Linked DNA regions of Diaphorobacter ruginosibacter. The protein of the gene in region 2 interacts with the protein of the main gene of each other region in a pairwise test. Links are inferred from orthologs where the notes say so. Each region holds a gene or a part of one and is shown on either strand. Other genes may lie near its edges. The genes, in order: H9K76_RS11280 and H9K76_RS10410.

Region 1 (7,878 bases), 210 kb from region 2 along the record:
AGGAAGCGTTGGCGAGCATGATTCTCGACAACCGGATCGACCGCAAGGAAGGTCTTGCCTACGCCGACTCTCCAACCAACCTGCTGTGGCGCCTGCAAAACGACTTTGCGCTGGCGTCCAAGGCGGCCCAGGCCCAGGCCGAGACGCACCAGCGCCTCGACGACGACCAGCCGTCATTCACCGAAATCGTGCTCGACGTGCATCCGCATTGACAGCGCAGTGTCAGAAGTTCGCTCCACCCATGTCTCCCACCCTGCTTCTGAGCGAACAGCTCATCAGCCGCCCATCCGTCACCCCCAACGATGAAGGCTGCCTGGAAATGCTGGCCGCCCGCCTCGAGCCGCTCGGCTTCGTCTGCGAGCGCATCGACAGCGGTCCCGATGATTTCCGCGTCAGCAACCTGTGGGCCCGGCGCCCTGCATCTCCGGCACATGCGCAGGCTCGCACGCTGGTGTTTGCAGGCCACACCGACGTCGTGCCCACCGGCCCTCTCGAGCAGTGGAGCAGCCCGCCCTTCACGCCCACGTATCGCAACGGGCGCCTGTATGGCCGCGGCGCGAGCGACATGAAGACATCGATCGCCGCGTTCGTCGTGGCGGTCGAGGAATTTCTCGCTGCCCATCCCGATCCCTCGATCAACCTGTCGCTGCTTTTGACCAGCGACGAGGAAGGGCCGTCGATCGACGGCACCAAGGTGGTCGTGGAGCGCCTGCGCGAGCGCGGTGAGCCGCTTGAATGGTGCATCGTGGGCGAGCCCACCTCGGTCGAGAAGACCGGCGACATGATCAAGAACGGCCGGCGTGGCACGCTCTCCGGCAAGCTCACCGTGCGTGGCGTGCAGGGCCACATCGCCTATCCGCAGCTCGCGCGCAACCCGATCCACCAGGTGGTTCCGGCGCTCACCGAACTCGCCGCTGTCCAATGGGACCAGGGCAATGCCTTCTTCCCGCCGACGAGCTGGCAGATGAGCAACATTCACGGCGGCACGGGCGCGACCAACATCATTCCCGGTTCGGTCGTGATCGATTTCAACTTCCGCTTCAGCACCGAATCGTCGGCCGAGGACCTGAAGCACCGCGTACATGCCATCCTGGACCGCCATGGCCTCGAATATGACCTGACCTGGACCCTGGGCGGCCAGCCTTTCCTCACCACGCCGGGCGAACTGGTCCATGCGGTGCAGGCGGCCATCCGCGAAGTCGCCGGCATCGAGACCGAACTGTCGACCACGGGCGGCACCAGCGACGGACGCTTCATCTCCCAGATCTGCCGGCAGGTGATCGAACTCGGCCCCCCGAACGCCACCATCCACAAGATCGACGAGTTCGTGGCCGTGGCCGACGTGGAGCCGCTCAAGAACATCTACCTGCGCACGCTCGAGCTGCTCGACCAGGGCAACAAGGACACGGCATGAGCGGGCAGCACCCCATGACGATCGGCGGGTTGATCGACAGCGCCGCGGCGCGGCTCGAAGCCTCTGGCGTGGCCTTCGGCCATGGCACGGCGACCGCATATGACGAAGCCGCATGGCTGGTATTGTGGAAGCTCGGCCTGCCCCTGGACAGCCTGCTGGACGGGGAGGATCCCGACAGCGTGGCCCACCAGTCCGTTTCCGACGCGCAGCGCGCACAGGTCGACACCCTGATCGCCGAGCGCATCGCCACGCGCAAGCCGGCCGCCTATCTCACGCGCGAAGCCTGGCTCCAAGGCGTCCCCTTCTACGTTGACGAACGCGCCATCGTGCCGCGCAGCTTCATCGCCGAGCTCCTGGCCGACGGCAGCATCGACGAGTGGCTCAGCGAGAAGACGCGCAACGTGCTCGACCTGTGTACCGGCAACGGAAGCCTGGCCTGCCTCGCGGCCATGGCCTATCCCGATGTGGTGGTGACGGGTGCCGACATCTCGCCCGATGCGCTGGAGGTGGCTCGCATCAATGTGGACAGGCACGGGCTGCAGCAGCGCGTGACGCTGGTGCAGAGCGACGGCATGAGCGCCCTGCCCCCGGGCTGGGATCTGGTGCTGTGCAATCCTCCCTATGTGAATGCGGACAGCATGGGCAAGCTGCCGGAAGAGTACCGCGCCGAGCCCGAACTCGCGCTGGCGGGTGGGCAGGACGGCATGGACTTCATCCGGGACCTGTTCCGCGATCTGCCCGCCAAGCTCCATTCCGATGCGGTGCTGGTGCTCGAGATCGGCAACGAGAAACCGAATTTCGAGGCGGCCTTCCCTAGCCTGCCTGTATTCTGGCTGCCAACAAGTTCGGGTGACGAACAGGTGCTGCTCGTCACGCAGCAGGCCCTGGCGGACTGGCAGGCAGGTTGCTGACGGCAGCCCTCCCGATCAAGGGGCCATCACGCGTGTGGCGAAACGCGCGATCGGTGCATGCAGGTAGCCTTCGATGCGCGGGGGCAGCAGCAGCGGCTTGAGCAGCATGCGCACCGCCAGGTCGGCCGGCAGTTGCGTGCTGACCAACTGATAGGCGCGCTGCGCAATGTCGGCAAACGAATGCCGGCTCTCCGAAAAGTGGCGTCCCCTGTGGGCATACACATGGCGCAGGGCCACGTCGGAATCACTCTCCCTGAGCTCCTTGAGGCGGGCATATAGCGCGCCTGCGATCTTCGCGCGGCTCACCGGCGACGTTTCCTGCAGTTGCTTGAAGTACTTGAGGAAGTGCTTGAAGTGCCCCACCTCGTCATTGCGGATGTTGCCCAGCAACTCGCGCAACACCGGCTCATCGCTGAGTTCCCGCAGCGTATGGTAGTAGGCCGTGGTGCCGGTTTCCACGACGCAGCGCGCCACCATCTCGAGGTGGCGATCCTCATGGAGCTCCTCCACCGTGCAGAGCTTGGAGTACTCGCCGAAGAAGCTGTCATAGGCTTCCTGCCACGGGAAGTCCGGCCAGACTGCCTCCACGTAGCGCCTGAGCGCGGCACCATGCTGAAGCTCCTCGCTTTCCCAGCGCTCCTGTAGCCAGGCCGCGATCTCGGGGTAGTCACGATAGTGCTCCGCCAGATTGGCCGCGTAGGTGTCGGACCCCGTCTCGACAAAGGATGCGCTCATCAGCAGATAGAACAGATCCTCGTTGCCCTCGATGGCCCGGCGCTCGATCCGCTCGAATGGGATGTCATCCACATGCCAGCCATGCGACCCTTCCTCGGTCCCCCGGGGCCGTTGACGGAGTGAGGCGCTGGAGGTTCCTGCGATGGCGTCACTTGAAAAATGCTGCATTGAGACTCTCGTTCGAATCCCCACCTGCCTGACCGGAATGGTCGTCGCGCCTCGCACCGAGGGCTTGCCCGTGGGGATCCACACCAATGAATGATTCATCTTGATGACAACCACCGGGAATCCTTGTCAGCACATGTCTGAAAATCACCCCCTCGACAACATTTGAAACATATTCGCCGGTCCTCGAACATCTGTCACGGCATCGCGAGAACCTTCCTTTTTCGCCCCGAAATGCCCATGCAGTACCCCTACAGCACCTCTGAACGAGCCAAAGTCTGATTCGCTGGGATAATCGCCCTCTTCATGATCACCCTTCGCAACGTCACCCTGCGCCGTAGCGCGCGCGTGCTGCTGGACAGCACCTCCGTCACCATCAATCCCGGCGAGAAAGTGGGCCTGGTCGGGCGCAACGGCGCCGGCAAGTCCACCCTGTTCGCATTGCTCAACGGCAGCCTGCACGAGGATGGCGGCGAATTCTTCATGCCCGCGCAGTGGCGCATGGCCCAGGTCGAGCAGAATATGCCCGAAACCAGCGAATCGGCCACCCGGTTCGTGCTGGAAGGCGATTCGCGCCTGACCGAGCTGGGCGAGGCGCTTGCCAGGGCCGAGACTGCCGGTGACGGCATGGTCATCGCACAGGCCCACTCCGATCTCGCGGATGCGGGCGTGCACGATGCCACCGCCCGTGCACAATCGCTGATCCTGGGACTGGGCTTTCAGGTCGCCGAGCTCGAAAAGCCGGTGAACAGCTTTTCCGGCGGCTGGCGCATGCGCCTGCAACTGGCGCGCGCGCTGATGTGCCCAAGCGACATCCTGCTGCTGGACGAGCCCACCAACCACCTGGATCTCGACGCACTGGTCTGGCTTGAAGCCTGGCTCAAGCGCTACCCTGGCACGCTGGTGGTCATCAGCCACGACCGCGAGTTCCTCGATGCGGTGACCGATGCCACCCTGCACATCGAGCACGCCAAGCTCACGCGCTACGGCGGCAACTACAGCAAGTTCGAGGAATTGCGCGCCCAGCAACTTGTGCTGCAGCAGTCCGCCTACGAGCGCCAGCAGGACAAGATCAACCACCTGCAGAAGTTCATCGACCGCTTCAAGGCCAAGGCCAGCAAGGCCAAGCAGGCCCAGAGCCGTGTCAAGGCCCTGGAGCGCATGGAGAAGATCGCCCCCGTGCTGGCCAGCGCGGATTTCACCTTCGAGTTCAAGGAACCCGCCAACCTGCCCAATCCCATGCTGGCGATCACCGATGCCAGCTTCGGCTATCGCAACGAGGACAGCGGCGAGGAAACCACCATCCTGCGCCATGTGAACCGATCGGTGCTGGCCGGCCAGCGCATCGGTATCCTGGGCGCGAACGGCCAGGGCAAGTCGACGCTGGTGAAGACCATCGCCCGCGAAATGGCCCAGCTCGCTGGCAAGGTCACCGAGGGCAAGGGCCTGAACATCGGTTATTTCGCGCAGCAGGAACTGGACGTGCTGCGCCCTGACGACTCCCCGCTTGCGCACATGGTCCGCCTTGCCAAGGACCTGGGGCCGGACTCGAAGGAGCCCTCGCGCGAGCAGGATCTGCGCAACTACCTGGGCAGCTTCAACTTCACCGGTGACATGGTCGGCCAGGCCGTCGGCACCATGAGCGGCGGCGAGAAGGCACGCCTGGTGCTGGCAATGATCGTGTGGCAGCGCCCCAACCTGCTGCTGCTCGACGAGCCAACGAATCACCTGGACCTCGCCACGCGCGAGGCGCTGTCGATGGCCCTCAACAGTTTCGACGGCACGGTCATGCTGGTCAGCCACGACCGTGCGCTGCTGCGCGCCGTCTGCGACGACTTCTGGCTGGTGGGTCGGGGCAAGGTCGACCCGTTCGACGGCGATCTCGATGACTATCAGCGCTACCTGATGGAAGAGTCGCGCCGCCTGCGCGAGGAAGCACGGCTCAGCCAGGCACAGGAAGCGTCCGAGCAGGCTGCTACCGATGGTTCCCGCAGCGGTACGCAGGAGGCATCGTCCACTGCTGGCAATGTCGACCCGCGCGAGCAACGCCGGCTGGCCGCCCAGGCCCGGCAACTGGTTGCTGAAAAGACCAAGCCGTTCCGCAAGGAGCTGGAGCAGATCGACAAGCGACTCCCGCAGCTGACCGCCGAGCGCGGCGCGCTTGAGGAAAAGCTCTCGACCCAGGGACTTTCAGGGACGGACATCGCCGAGGCGGGCAAGCAGCTCAAGCAGGTGAATGATTCCATCGACCAATTGGAAGAACGCTGGCTTGAGCTTTCTGAACAGATCGAATCCATCCAACAGGAGATGGGCGCGGTGGCTTGAGTTCACATATTCCTTCAGAATAATGTCGCAACATATTGTTTTGAATGGAAAATATCACATTGAGCAAGGCAAACGCGGGATTCAAAAAAATTACTGAATTTCTTTGAGATCGCTGTCAACGCAAGTCTGCAGGTGCGCGTTGAACACGCATCTAAGGAGTTTTTCAAATGACCTTCACCGCAATCCTCGCTGCCTGGCCCGATGACGAACGCGATCGCAAGCGTGCGCCTGTCCGCTGCTGAGCGTAAGGAGCCTGGACTGGCGCCATTGCTTCCCCAGTCCCTTTATCCGACACGCAGCGGGATGAGCTGACAGCCGTTTCACCGCTCCGGATCATTCCAGAAACCCCGCATTGCGGGGTTTTCGTTTTGGCGCCCCCCCACTCTTGCCATATCGCCGTGCTTGTCAGTCACCGCGTTGATGCGGTTTCAGATCTGGCCGCCCTAGGCAAAAACGTAGGATGATGTTTCGCATGATCGGAAATGTAGTTGACCAGCCGCATCTTTTTGGACGGCATCACTTGATTTCTTGCGTCACATTCACCGGCTAACCTATTGCTCTCATTAGAAAAATCAAAGCTTTGAGGCAATTCCAATCCCTAAGGGAGAACCCGCAGTCTGCTTGCATTTTCTTTCGTTCGGATGTCAACGCAAGGCGCTCGCTCCACGTTGAACAAGCACAAAGGAGTTCTCGTATGAATACCACTGCTATCCTCGCTGCCTGGCCCGATGACGAACGCGATCGCAAGCGCGCTCCCGCCCGTCTTTGAGCACGGGATCGACGGCATTGCCCACGAAGGCGCATGCCACCAGATCGATCTTCTGCGCAGCGGGTTGGCGTCAGGCCTTCCCCCCTCTTTTTTGACAACCCAAGCCATGAAAAAACCCGCCTAGGCGGGTTTTGGCTTTTGTGGCCTTTGGATAGGGCCTGGAGCGCATTTGCGATCTCCTTCTGACTGCCGGCCTGCCCAGGGATCGCGCAGGCAAGCAGTCAGGAGCCCGATCAATGCATGTGCAGGCCGCCGTTGACCGAGAAGTCGGCACCAGTGGCGTAGCCGCCCTCCTCGGAAGCAAGCCAGGAGATGATCGAGGCGATCTCACTGGGCTCACCCAGGCGCTTGACTGGTACGGAGCCCACGATCTTCTCGAGCACATCAGGACGAATGGCCTTGACCATGTCCGTACCGATGTAGCCCGGGCTCACCGTGTTCACGGTCACACCCTTGTTGGCCAGCTCCTGCGCGAGCGCCATGGAGAAGCCATGCATGCCCGCCTTGGCAGCCGAGTAGTTGGTCTGGCCCGCCTGGCCCTTGGCACCATTGACCGAGCTGATGTTGACGATGCGGCCCCAGCCCTTTTCGACCATGTCGCTCACCACCTGCTTGGTGACGTTGAACATGGAGTTCAGGTTGGTTTCGATCACGGCATCCCAGTCTTCGCGGGACATCTTCACGAACATGCGGTCACGCGTGATACCCGCGTTGTTCACCAGCACGTCGATGGTGCCATGCTCCGCCTTGGCCTTGGTGAAGGCCTCGACCGTGGAGTTCCAGTCGCCCACATTGCCGACCGATGCGTAGAAGGTGAAGCCCAGCGCCTTTTGTTCTGCCAGCCACTTGGCATGGTCGCGAGTGGGGCCGCAGCCCGCGATCACCTTGAAGCCGTCCTTGTGCAGGCGTTGGCAGATCGCGGTACCGATGCCGCCCATCCCTCCGGTCACGTATGCTACTTTTTGACTCACTTCTATCTCCTGTCTGATGATGAATTGAACCGGATCCGCTTGCATTCCCACCGGCAATCTTCACAGCTGTCCGCCGGAAAATGCCGGGCGCAACGATTCTCCACACACTAATTGATGAAGCAGATCAATTCCATCAATTTCCCAGCAAAGCTACCGTTTCAACTATCGTTCCACGGCCAGCGAAACCCCCATGCCACCACCGATGCACAGTGCGGCGATGCCCTTCTTCGCACCGCTGCGCTCCATCTCGTGCAGCAGCGACACCAGCACACGGCAACCTGAAGCACCGATCGGGTGGCCCAGCGCAATGGCGCCGCCGTTGACGTTGACCTTGGTTGGATCGACACCCAGCTCCCTGTTCACCGCACAGGCCTGCGCGGCAAATGCTTCGTTGAGCTCGAACAGGTCGACGTCCTCCACCTTCCAGCCGGCTCGCTTGAGCACCTTGCGCGTCGCTGGAACCGGCCCCACGCCCATGATGGTCGGATCGAGGCCGCTCGTGGCATAGGCCACGATGCGCGCCAACGGCTTGAGCCCCAGTTCCTTGGCCTTGGAGGCCTTCATCACCACCACGGCGGCAGCGCCATC
Region 2 (8,436 bases):
TCGTAGCCGCCTTCGGCAGCCTTCACGAACGAGCCACGGCCGTGGAAGAAGGTGACCTTGTTCTTCTTGAACAGGTACAGGATGCCGTCGTTGTTCTGCTTCACGATGCCTTGCTTGCGCGTGATCATCTTGGGCACGTCCATCTCGACCTTGCCGGTCGAGATGCCATGGTCCGCGAAATGCAGCCTGGCGTGTTCGTAGTGCTCGGAAGACTGCAGCAGCGCCTTCGAGGGAATGCAGCCCACGTTGGTGCAGGTGCCGCCCGGAGCCGCGCCGCCCTGTGCGTTCTTCCACTCGTCGATACAGGCGACGTTGAAGCCGAGTTGTGCTGCACGGATTGCAGCGATGTAACCGCCAGGGCCAGCGCCGATGACGACGACGTCGAATTGCTTGCTCATGATTTGAATCTTTCTCTGCTTGATTGGAAAAAAACCCACCGCTTTTGGTGGTGGGTTTCGTCTAATTTCGATCTGCGGCGATTACAGGTCGAACAGCAGGCGGCTTGGGTCTTCCAGCGCGTCCTTCATGGCAACCAGGCTCAGCACGGCTTCGCGGCCGTCGATGATGCGGTGGTCATAGGACATGGCCAGGTAGTTCATCGGGCGGATCACGATCTGGCCGTTCTCCACCACGGCACGGTCCTTGGTGGCGTGCACGCCGAGGATGGCGGACTGAGGCGGGTTGATGATGGGAGTGGACATCATCGAGCCGAAAGTGCCACCGTTGGAGATCGAGAACGTACCGCCGGTCAGCTCTTCGATGCCCAGCTTGCCGTCCTTGGCCTTCTGACCGAATTCGGCGATCTTCTTCTCGATGTCTGCGAAGCTCATCTGGTCGACGTTGCGCAGGATAGGCACCACCAGGCCGCGAGGCGAGCTCACTGCGATGCCGATATCGAAGTAGCCGTGGTAGACGATGTCGTTGCCGTCGATCGAGGCATTCACCGCGGGGAACTTCTTCAGTGCGTGCACTGCAGCCTTCACGAAGAAGGACATGAAGCCCAGCTTCACGCCGTGTTCCTTGACGAACTGGTCCTGGAACTTCTTGCGCATGTCCATCACGGGAGCCATGTTCACTTCGTTGAACGTGGTCAGGATGGCATTGGTGGCTTGCGATTGCAGCAGGCGCTCGGCGATACGGGCACGCAGGCGTGTCATCGGCACGCGCTGCTCAGGGCGATCGCCCAGGTCCTGCTTTCCGGCAGGCGCTGCGACCTGCGGCAGAGCCGCTGTCGGAACACCCGTCGGGATGGCGGCGCCACCCTTGATGGCGGACAGCGCATCGCCCTTGGTCACGCGACCATCCTTGCCCGTGCCAGCCACGTTCGCGGCGGACAGGTTGTTATCGGCCAGGATCTTGGCAGCAGCAGGCATGGCCACGCCAGCCTTGCTGTTGTTGCTTGCTGCAGCAGCTGCCACGGGAGCGGCGGCGGGTGCAGAGGCAGCGGCTGCGGGAGCTGCAGCAGCAGGCGCGGCAGCGCCGGCCACGGCTTCGGTGTCGATCTTGGCGATGACCTGTTCTGCGGTGACGGTTGCACCGTCGCCTTGCAGGATCTCGGTCAGCACGCCGGCCGAGGGAGCAGGCACTTCGAGCACGACCTTGTCGGTTTCGATCTCGATGAGGATTTCATCCACAGCAACTGCCTCACCAGCCTTCTTCTTCCAGTTGAGCATGGTGGCTTCCGTGATGGACTCGGAGAGCTGCGGAACTTTGACGTCAACAATAGCCATTTTTCTTTTCCAATTCGTGTTTTGTACTGATGGGTAATGAGCGGGTTTCCAGCCTTACTTGGTCAGGACAAAACCCTTGAGCTTGCCAAACGCGCCGTCGACCAGCGCCTTCTGCTGCTCCTGGTGCAGGTGCGAGTAGCCCACGGCAGGCGATGCCGAAGCCGCACGGCCGGAGTAGCCCAGCTTCTGGCCATCGAGCATGTTCTCGTGGATGTTGTGCTGGATGAAGAACCAGGCGCCCTGGTTCTGCGGCTCGTCCTGGCACCAAACGATTTCAGTCGCGTTGCTGTACTTCTTCACTTCGGCAGCGAAAGCCTTGTGCGGGAACGGATACAGCTGCTCGACACGGATGATGGCCACATCGTCGATCTTGGCTTCCGTGCGCTTCTTCACGAGGTCGTAGTACACCTTGCCCGAGCAGGCGACGATGCGCTTGACCTTGGCCGCGTTCTTGACCACGGCGTCATCCTGCTCCGGCAGCACCGTGTGGAACGAACCCTTGGTGAATTCGGTGAGCGGCGACGTAGCATCCTTGTTACGCAGCAGCGACTTCGGCGTCATGATCACGAGCGGCTTGCGCAGGTTGCGAACCTGCTGGCGGCGCAGCACGTGGAAGATCTGGCTGGCCGTGGTCGGCTGCACGATCTGCATGTTGGTATCGGCAGCCAGCTGCATGAAGCGCTCGAGGCGCGCAGAGCTGTGCTCCGGGCCCTGGCCTTCATAGCCGTGCGGCAGCATCAGCGTCAGGCCGTTGACACGGCCCCACTTCACTTCGCCGGAAGCAATGAACTGGTCGATCACGACTTGGGCGCCGTTGGCGAAGTCGCCGAACTGGGCTTCCCAGATCACCAGCGTGTTGGGGTCGTTCGACGCGTAGCCGTATTCGAAGGCCAGAACGGCTTCTTCGGACAGGATGGAGTCGATCACGACGAACGGAGCCTGGTTCTCGGCGACGTTCTGCAGCGGAATGTAGGTGCCTTCGCTCCACTTCTCGCGCTTCTGGTCGTGGATCACGGCATGGCGGTGCGTGAACGTGCCACGGCCGCAGTCCTCACCTGACAGGCGCACGGGGTAGCCCGACGCCACCAGCGATGCGAAAGCCATGTGCTCGCCCATGCCCCAGTCGACGTTGATCTCGCCACGGCCCATGGCCGCACGGTCGTCGTAGACCTTCTTCACGAGCGCGTGAGGCGTCACGCCTTCGGGAATCGTGGTGATCTTCTCGGCCAGGCGCTTCCACTCCGTCAGCGGGATCGCCGTGTCGCCGGCGTCCGTCCACTTCTGGTTCAGGAACGGGCTCCAGTCCACCGCGTACTTGCTCTTGAAGTTGGTGAGCACCGGATCCATGGTGTGCTTGCCTTCGTCCATGGCGGCGCGGTAGGCCTTGACCATGTCGTCGCCCAACGTTTCGCCAAGGCCTTGCGTGGCCAGCTTGTCGGCGTACAGCTTGCGGGTGCCGGGGTGGGCGCCAATCTTCTTGTACATCAGCGGCTGGGTCAGCGCAGGAGTGTCCTGCTCGTTGTGGCCCAGCTTGCGGAAGCAGATGATGTCGACGACCACGTCCTTGTCGAACTCCATGCGGAATTCCAGGGCGAGCTGGGTGGCCAGCGCGACCGCTTCCGGATCGTCACCGTTCACGTGCAGCACGGGCGACTCGATCATCTTCACGATGTCGGTGCAGTACAGCGTCGAGCGTGCGTCGCGTGGATCGGAGGTGGTGAAACCGATCTGGTTGTTGATGATGATGTGCACCGTGCCGCCCGTGGAGTAGCCACGGGTCTGGGCCAGTGCCAGGGTTTCCTGGTTCACGCCCTGGCCTGCAAAGGCCGCGTCGCCGTGCACCAGCACCGGCAGCACCTGCTTGCCGCGCGGATCGGCGCGACGGTCCATGCGCGAGCGCACGGAGCCTTCGACCACCGGGTTCACGATTTCCAGGTGCGAGGGATTGAACGCCAGCGACAGGTGAACCGGGCCGCCGGCCGTCGTCACGTCGGAGCTGAAGCCCTGGTGGTACTTCACGTCGCCCGATGGCAGATCTTCGGGAGCGGTGTGGTCGAATTCGGCGAACAGGTCCTTGGGCATCTTGCCCAGCGTGTTCACCAGCACGTTCAGACGGCCGCGGTGGGCCATGCCGATCACGACTTCCTGGATGCCCTTCTGGCCGGCTGCATTGATCAGCTCGTCCATCGCCGCGATGAACGACTCGCCGCCTTCCAGCGAGAAGCGCTTCTGACCGACATACTTGGTGTGCAGGTAGCGCTCGAGGCCTTCGGCTGCGGTCAGGCGATCAAGAATGCGCTTCTTCTTGGCTGCGTCGAAGCTCGGCTTGCTGCGGATCGACTCCAGCTTCTGCTGCCACCAGCGCTTCTGGTTCTGGTCGGTGGCATACATGTACTCGGCGCCGATCGTGCCGCAGTAGGTTTCGCGCAGAGCATTCATCAGCTCGCGCAGGGTCATGGTTTCCTTGCCGAAGAACGTGTTGCTGGTGTTGAACACGGTTTCCTGGTCGGCGTCGGTGAAGCCGTAGAAAGATGGCTCCAGCTCGGGAATTTCGGGGCGCTCGGTGCGCTTGAGCGGGTCGAGATCGGCCCAACGCTGGCCCACATTGCGGTATGCGGCGATCAGCTGCTGTACGGCGGTGCGCTTGCGGCCCAGTTCGGAGTCGGCGCCGGAGGCCACCACGACCTGCGTGCCACCCTGCTTTGCACGCTCGGCAAAGGCATTGATGACGGGCAGATGGGGAACGTCCTTGGCATCGCTGCCGTCGACTGCAGGCACGTGCTGCAGTGCATCGAAGTACTCGCGCCAGTTGTCAGGCACGCTGCCCGGGTTGGCCAGATAGCTCTCATACATCTCTTCCACATACGGCGCGTTGCCGCCAAAGAGATACGTGTTGCCTTGATAGGCTTTGTATACAGATGTGGGTTCGCTCATTGTTCCGCTCACCTCTGCTTCCCTTCAGGAAGCTTTAGCTGGTTAGTAAACCTTCCGCGTCACGGCTGAACCGGTTGGCGGATGCGACTGTGGCAGGGGAAGGGGCCTTTAGTACGGGCGCTATTGTGCCATCGAAGTGCGGAATGCGTATGTCGGCTTGATGTCGGACATGAACTCTTTCGTAACAACGGCCTGTCGCGAGATGCAGCAAGTCGCGTACATTTGCCGAAATCCGGCTCTTTCACGCAATATGAAATCAAATACGCTGCAGCAACGCACTTTTCTGGGGATCCTGGTTCTGGTGACCCTGGCGTTCATGGCCATCCTTTGGCCCTACGCCTTTGCCCTGTTCTGGGGTGTGGTGCTTGCCATCCTGTTCGCGCCAATGCAGCGGTGGCTGCTCGCGCGCATGCCCCGGCGCCCGACCCTGGCAGCCCTCATCACGCTGGGCGTCTGCCTGCTGATCGTGATTCTGCCGTTGCTCGTGATCGTGACATCGCTGGTGAGCGAGGCGGGTGTCATCTACGAGAGGCTGCGCTCCGGACAGCTCAATGTGGGCAGCTATCTGCAGACGCTCATACAGGCCATGCCCGGCTGGGCCATGGGCCTGCTCGATCATTTCCATCTCACGACCGTGGCCGAGGTCGAGGCGCGACTGTCGAGCTTCAGCGCACAGGCCAGCCAGTTCCTCGCCACGAAGGCCGTGGATTTCGGCTCGAATACCCTGCAGTTCGTCGTGGGCTTTGGCGTGATGCTCTACCTGCTGTTCTTCCTGCTGCGCGACGGCGGGCGGCTGGTGGCGCGCATTCGCGACGCCATTCCGCTCGATCCTGAGCACAAGCGCAAGCTGGCGGTCAAGTTCACCACGGTGATCCGCGCCACGGTCAAGGGCAACATCGTGGTGGCCGCGGTGCAAGGCGCCCTTGGCGGAATGATCTTCTGGTTCCTCGGCATCCAGGGCCCCGTGCTGTGGGGCGTGCTGATGGCCTTCCTGTCGCTGCTGCCAGCCGTGGGCGCAGCGCTGATCTGGGGCCCGGTGGCGATCTACTTCTTTGCGACCGGCGACATCACCAAGGGCGTGATCCTCACCCTCTTCTGCGTCTGCATCATCGGGCTGGTCGACAACCTGCTGCGCCCGATCCTGGTCGGCAAGGACACCAAGCTGCCCGACTACGTGGTGCTGATCTCCACCCTGGGCGGCATGGCGATCTTCGGCATCACCGGTTTCGTGATCGGGCCGATGGTGGCTGCGCTGTTCAACGCCGTGTGGGATCTGTTCTCGCCGCCCGAATCCGAACTCGAGGCGCTGGCCGACGACTGAGCCGACATGCTCCTTCCGGACGAAGGCCCCGTTGTCGGGGCCTTTCTTCGTTCACTCCGGCTGAATGCCCGCAGCCTTGATCACCCTGCCCCACTTCAACGTCTCGGCCGCCTGGAAGCGAGCCAGCTCGTCCGGCGTGGTCGTCCATGCCACCGATCCCGCAGTCTCATAGAACGACTTGGCTGCGGCGCTTTGCGTGGCATGCTGCAGCAGCTCGTTGAGGCGCGCAACGACCTCCTTGGGCGTGCCTGCCGGCACATATGCGGCGAACCAGTAGCCCATGTCGTAGCCCTTCACGCCAGCCTCGTCGAGCGTGGGAACATCGGGCAACTGAGCGCTGCGGGCCTGCGTCGAGTAACCAAGCGCCTTGAGCTTGCCCGACTTGATCTGCGGAATACCGGTGGACGTGTCGGTGATCATCATGTCGATCTGGCCGCCCAGCAGGTCCGTGATCGCGAGCGGATTGCTCTTGTAGGGCACGTGCAGGATGTCCACGCCCGCCAGTTGCTTGAGCATTTCGCCGGCCACCCGGCTGGAGGAGCTCCCGCTGCCGAACGACAGCTTGCCCGGGGATTTCTTCGCTGCCGCGAGCAGTTCGCCCACGTTCTTGAACGGCGATGCGGCATTCACGACCAGCACCTGCCCGCCCTTGCCCAGGCCCGTGACCGGTGTGAAATCCTTCACGGGATCGTAGGGCAGCTTCTTGTAGAGATGCTCGTTGGCCGACTGCGTGGTGTTCGTGGTGATCAGCACCGTATAGCCGTCGGCCGCCGCCTTGGCCACGTACTGGGCCGCGATCATGCCGCTCGCACCGGCCTTGTTGTCGACGATGACGGAAGCCTTGGCCTCGGTCGTGACCGACTGCCCCAGGGCTCGCGCCAGCAGGTCAGTGGCGCTGCCTGCCGCGAACGGCACGACGAAAGTGATGGGCTTGGCTGGATATTCAGCGGCCTGCGAACTCATGGCCGTGGCCAGCGCCAGCGCGCCAACGGACAGGGCCAGCATGGTGCGGCGGTTGGTCTGGATCGTCATCTTCTTGTCTCCTTGATATGGAAGTGTTGGAAAGGGGTCTGGCGGATGCGGCGGCTCAAGCCTGCACCGCCCGGCCTGCCAGATACGGATGCAACTCGCCGGGAACGGCGATCGGCATCTCCAGCAGCAGGAATGACAGCGCCTTGCCATGGCTGTCGAGATTGAGCGCGTCGTTCACGCCTCCGTCGAGCACCTCGTCGAGCACGAAGTTCATCGCCTGCAGGTGGGGCAGCAGGTAGCGCGTGACTTGCGACGGATGCCGCGCTGCGAACTGCGCCGCCACGCGTTCCTCGGTCACCTCGCGCACCAGCAGGTCCCAGAGCGCCGGGTGCCAGGCAATCACGCTGATATTGGAGCGGTTGCCCTTGTCGCCGGTTCGGCCATGTGCAAGACGGTGCAAGGGCTTGGAGAGGGATGGATGGGTCATGTCGTTCCTTCTGTTCATTGCGGGGCGTGTTCGGCTCCCCTGCTCAGGCCACCCAGTCGAAACGGGTGCGCACCGCATCCCGCGGAACGAGGCACGACACGGTTCCCAGCCGCGCCCGCACCGCGGAGCGAACGCCGCCGCCGCCGGCGGGACCACAGCAGTACAGTGCATTGACCTCGCGCGTGAGCCGCAGCGCATCGCCACGATCCTGGCGCTGCCATGAAAGCCTGAGCCGCACGTCGCGAGCGTCATGAAGTGCCTGCATCTGCCGTTCGTGCTTGTCGCGATCCTTTCCGGCTGACGGGAGCCACTCGTTGCCATCGTCTCCCAGGACGCTGTTCACGCCGATCAGGTCCACTCGGATCTTCTCTTGCTGGCCGAGACGCTCGCGCACCACGTCCGCGGCGAGCAGCGCCCGCAAGCCTGCACGCGGGCCGGCATAGGAGATCTCCGCCTCTGCAAACCAGCCCGCCTCAAAGCAGACATTCACCTTGAGCGTTGGCGGCCGCTCGTGGCCCAACACGCCTTCAAGGCGCGCGCGATCGACAGCCACCTCGAGCACACGCGCCTGCGTGATGTCCGCCACCACATCAGGCGTGAGATAGGCGGCGGGGTCGTGCAGTTCGTAAAGCAGCTGCTCCTTGACCGTCCGCGCGTCGATGCGTCCGCCGGTTCCAGCGGGCTTGGAGATGGTGCAATGGCCGTCGGCATCGATGTCGGCGATCGGGTAGCCGACATGCGCCAGATCGGGCACGTCCTTGAAGCCCGGATCGGCAAAGTACCCGCCCGTCACCTGCGACCCGCATTCGAGCAAGTGTCCCGCCATCGTCGCGCGGGCAAGGCGATCCCAGTCCTGCATCGACCAGCCGAAATGGGCGATGGCCGGCCCCAGCACCAGCGAAGGGTCTGCCACGCGGCCGCAGACGACGATGTCCGCACCCGCACGCAAGGCCTCTGCGATCGGCTCGGCACCGATATAGGCATTGGCGCTC

Evidence for each region.
Region 1: the proteins of H9K76_RS10410 (region 2) and H9K76_RS11280 interact in binary tests that used the Escherichia coli proteins (3 or more experiments, as listed by UniProt). The link is inferred for Diaphorobacter ruginosibacter from one-to-one orthologs.

What each region holds. Positions count from the first base shown.
Region 1 is NZ_CP060714.1:2,502,435-2,510,312, forward strand. What follows is about bases 3,157-6,040. They hold H9K76_RS11280 (ABC-F family ATP-binding cassette domain-containing protein), read left to right. Parts: upstream 3,157-3,531; coding sequence 3,532-5,550; downstream 5,551-6,040. Also shown: H9K76_RS11260 (PilT/PilU family type 4a pilus ATPase), read left to right, coding at 1-212; dapE (succinyl-diaminopimelate desuccinylase), read left to right, coding at 242-1,414; prmB (50S ribosomal protein L3 N(5)-glutamine methyltransferase), read left to right, coding at 1,411-2,325; H9K76_RS11275 (ferritin-like domain-containing protein), read right to left, coding at 2,341-3,132; phbB (acetoacetyl-CoA reductase), read right to left, coding at 6,553-7,290; H9K76_RS11290 (acetyl-CoA C-acetyltransferase), read right to left, coding at 7,453-7,878. UniProt on the Escherichia coli protein: Genetic data indicate it may be involved in ribosome assembly or function.
Region 2 is NZ_CP060714.1:2,294,137-2,302,572, reverse strand. What follows is about bases 1,585-5,026. They hold H9K76_RS10410 (2-oxoglutarate dehydrogenase E1 component), read right to left. Parts: upstream 4,665-5,026; coding sequence 1,785-4,664; downstream 1,585-1,784. Other genes in these bases: H9K76_RS10405 (AI-2E family transporter), read left to right, coding at 4,915-5,026; odhB (2-oxoglutarate dehydrogenase complex dihydrolipoyllysine-residue succinyltransferase), read right to left, coding at 1,585-1,730. Outside these bases: lpdA (dihydrolipoyl dehydrogenase), read right to left, coding at 1-398; more of odhB, read right to left, coding at 480-1,584; more of H9K76_RS10405, read left to right, coding at 5,027-5,985; H9K76_RS10400 (Bug family tripartite tricarboxylate transporter substrate binding protein), read right to left, coding at 6,037-7,017; H9K76_RS10395 (AtuA-related protein), read right to left, coding at 7,073-7,444; H9K76_RS10390 (acyclic terpene utilization AtuA family protein), read right to left, coding at 7,488-8,436. UniProt on the Escherichia coli protein: E1 component of the 2-oxoglutarate dehydrogenase (OGDH) complex which catalyzes the decarboxylation of 2-oxoglutarate, the first step in the conversion of 2-oxoglutarate to succinyl-CoA and CO(2).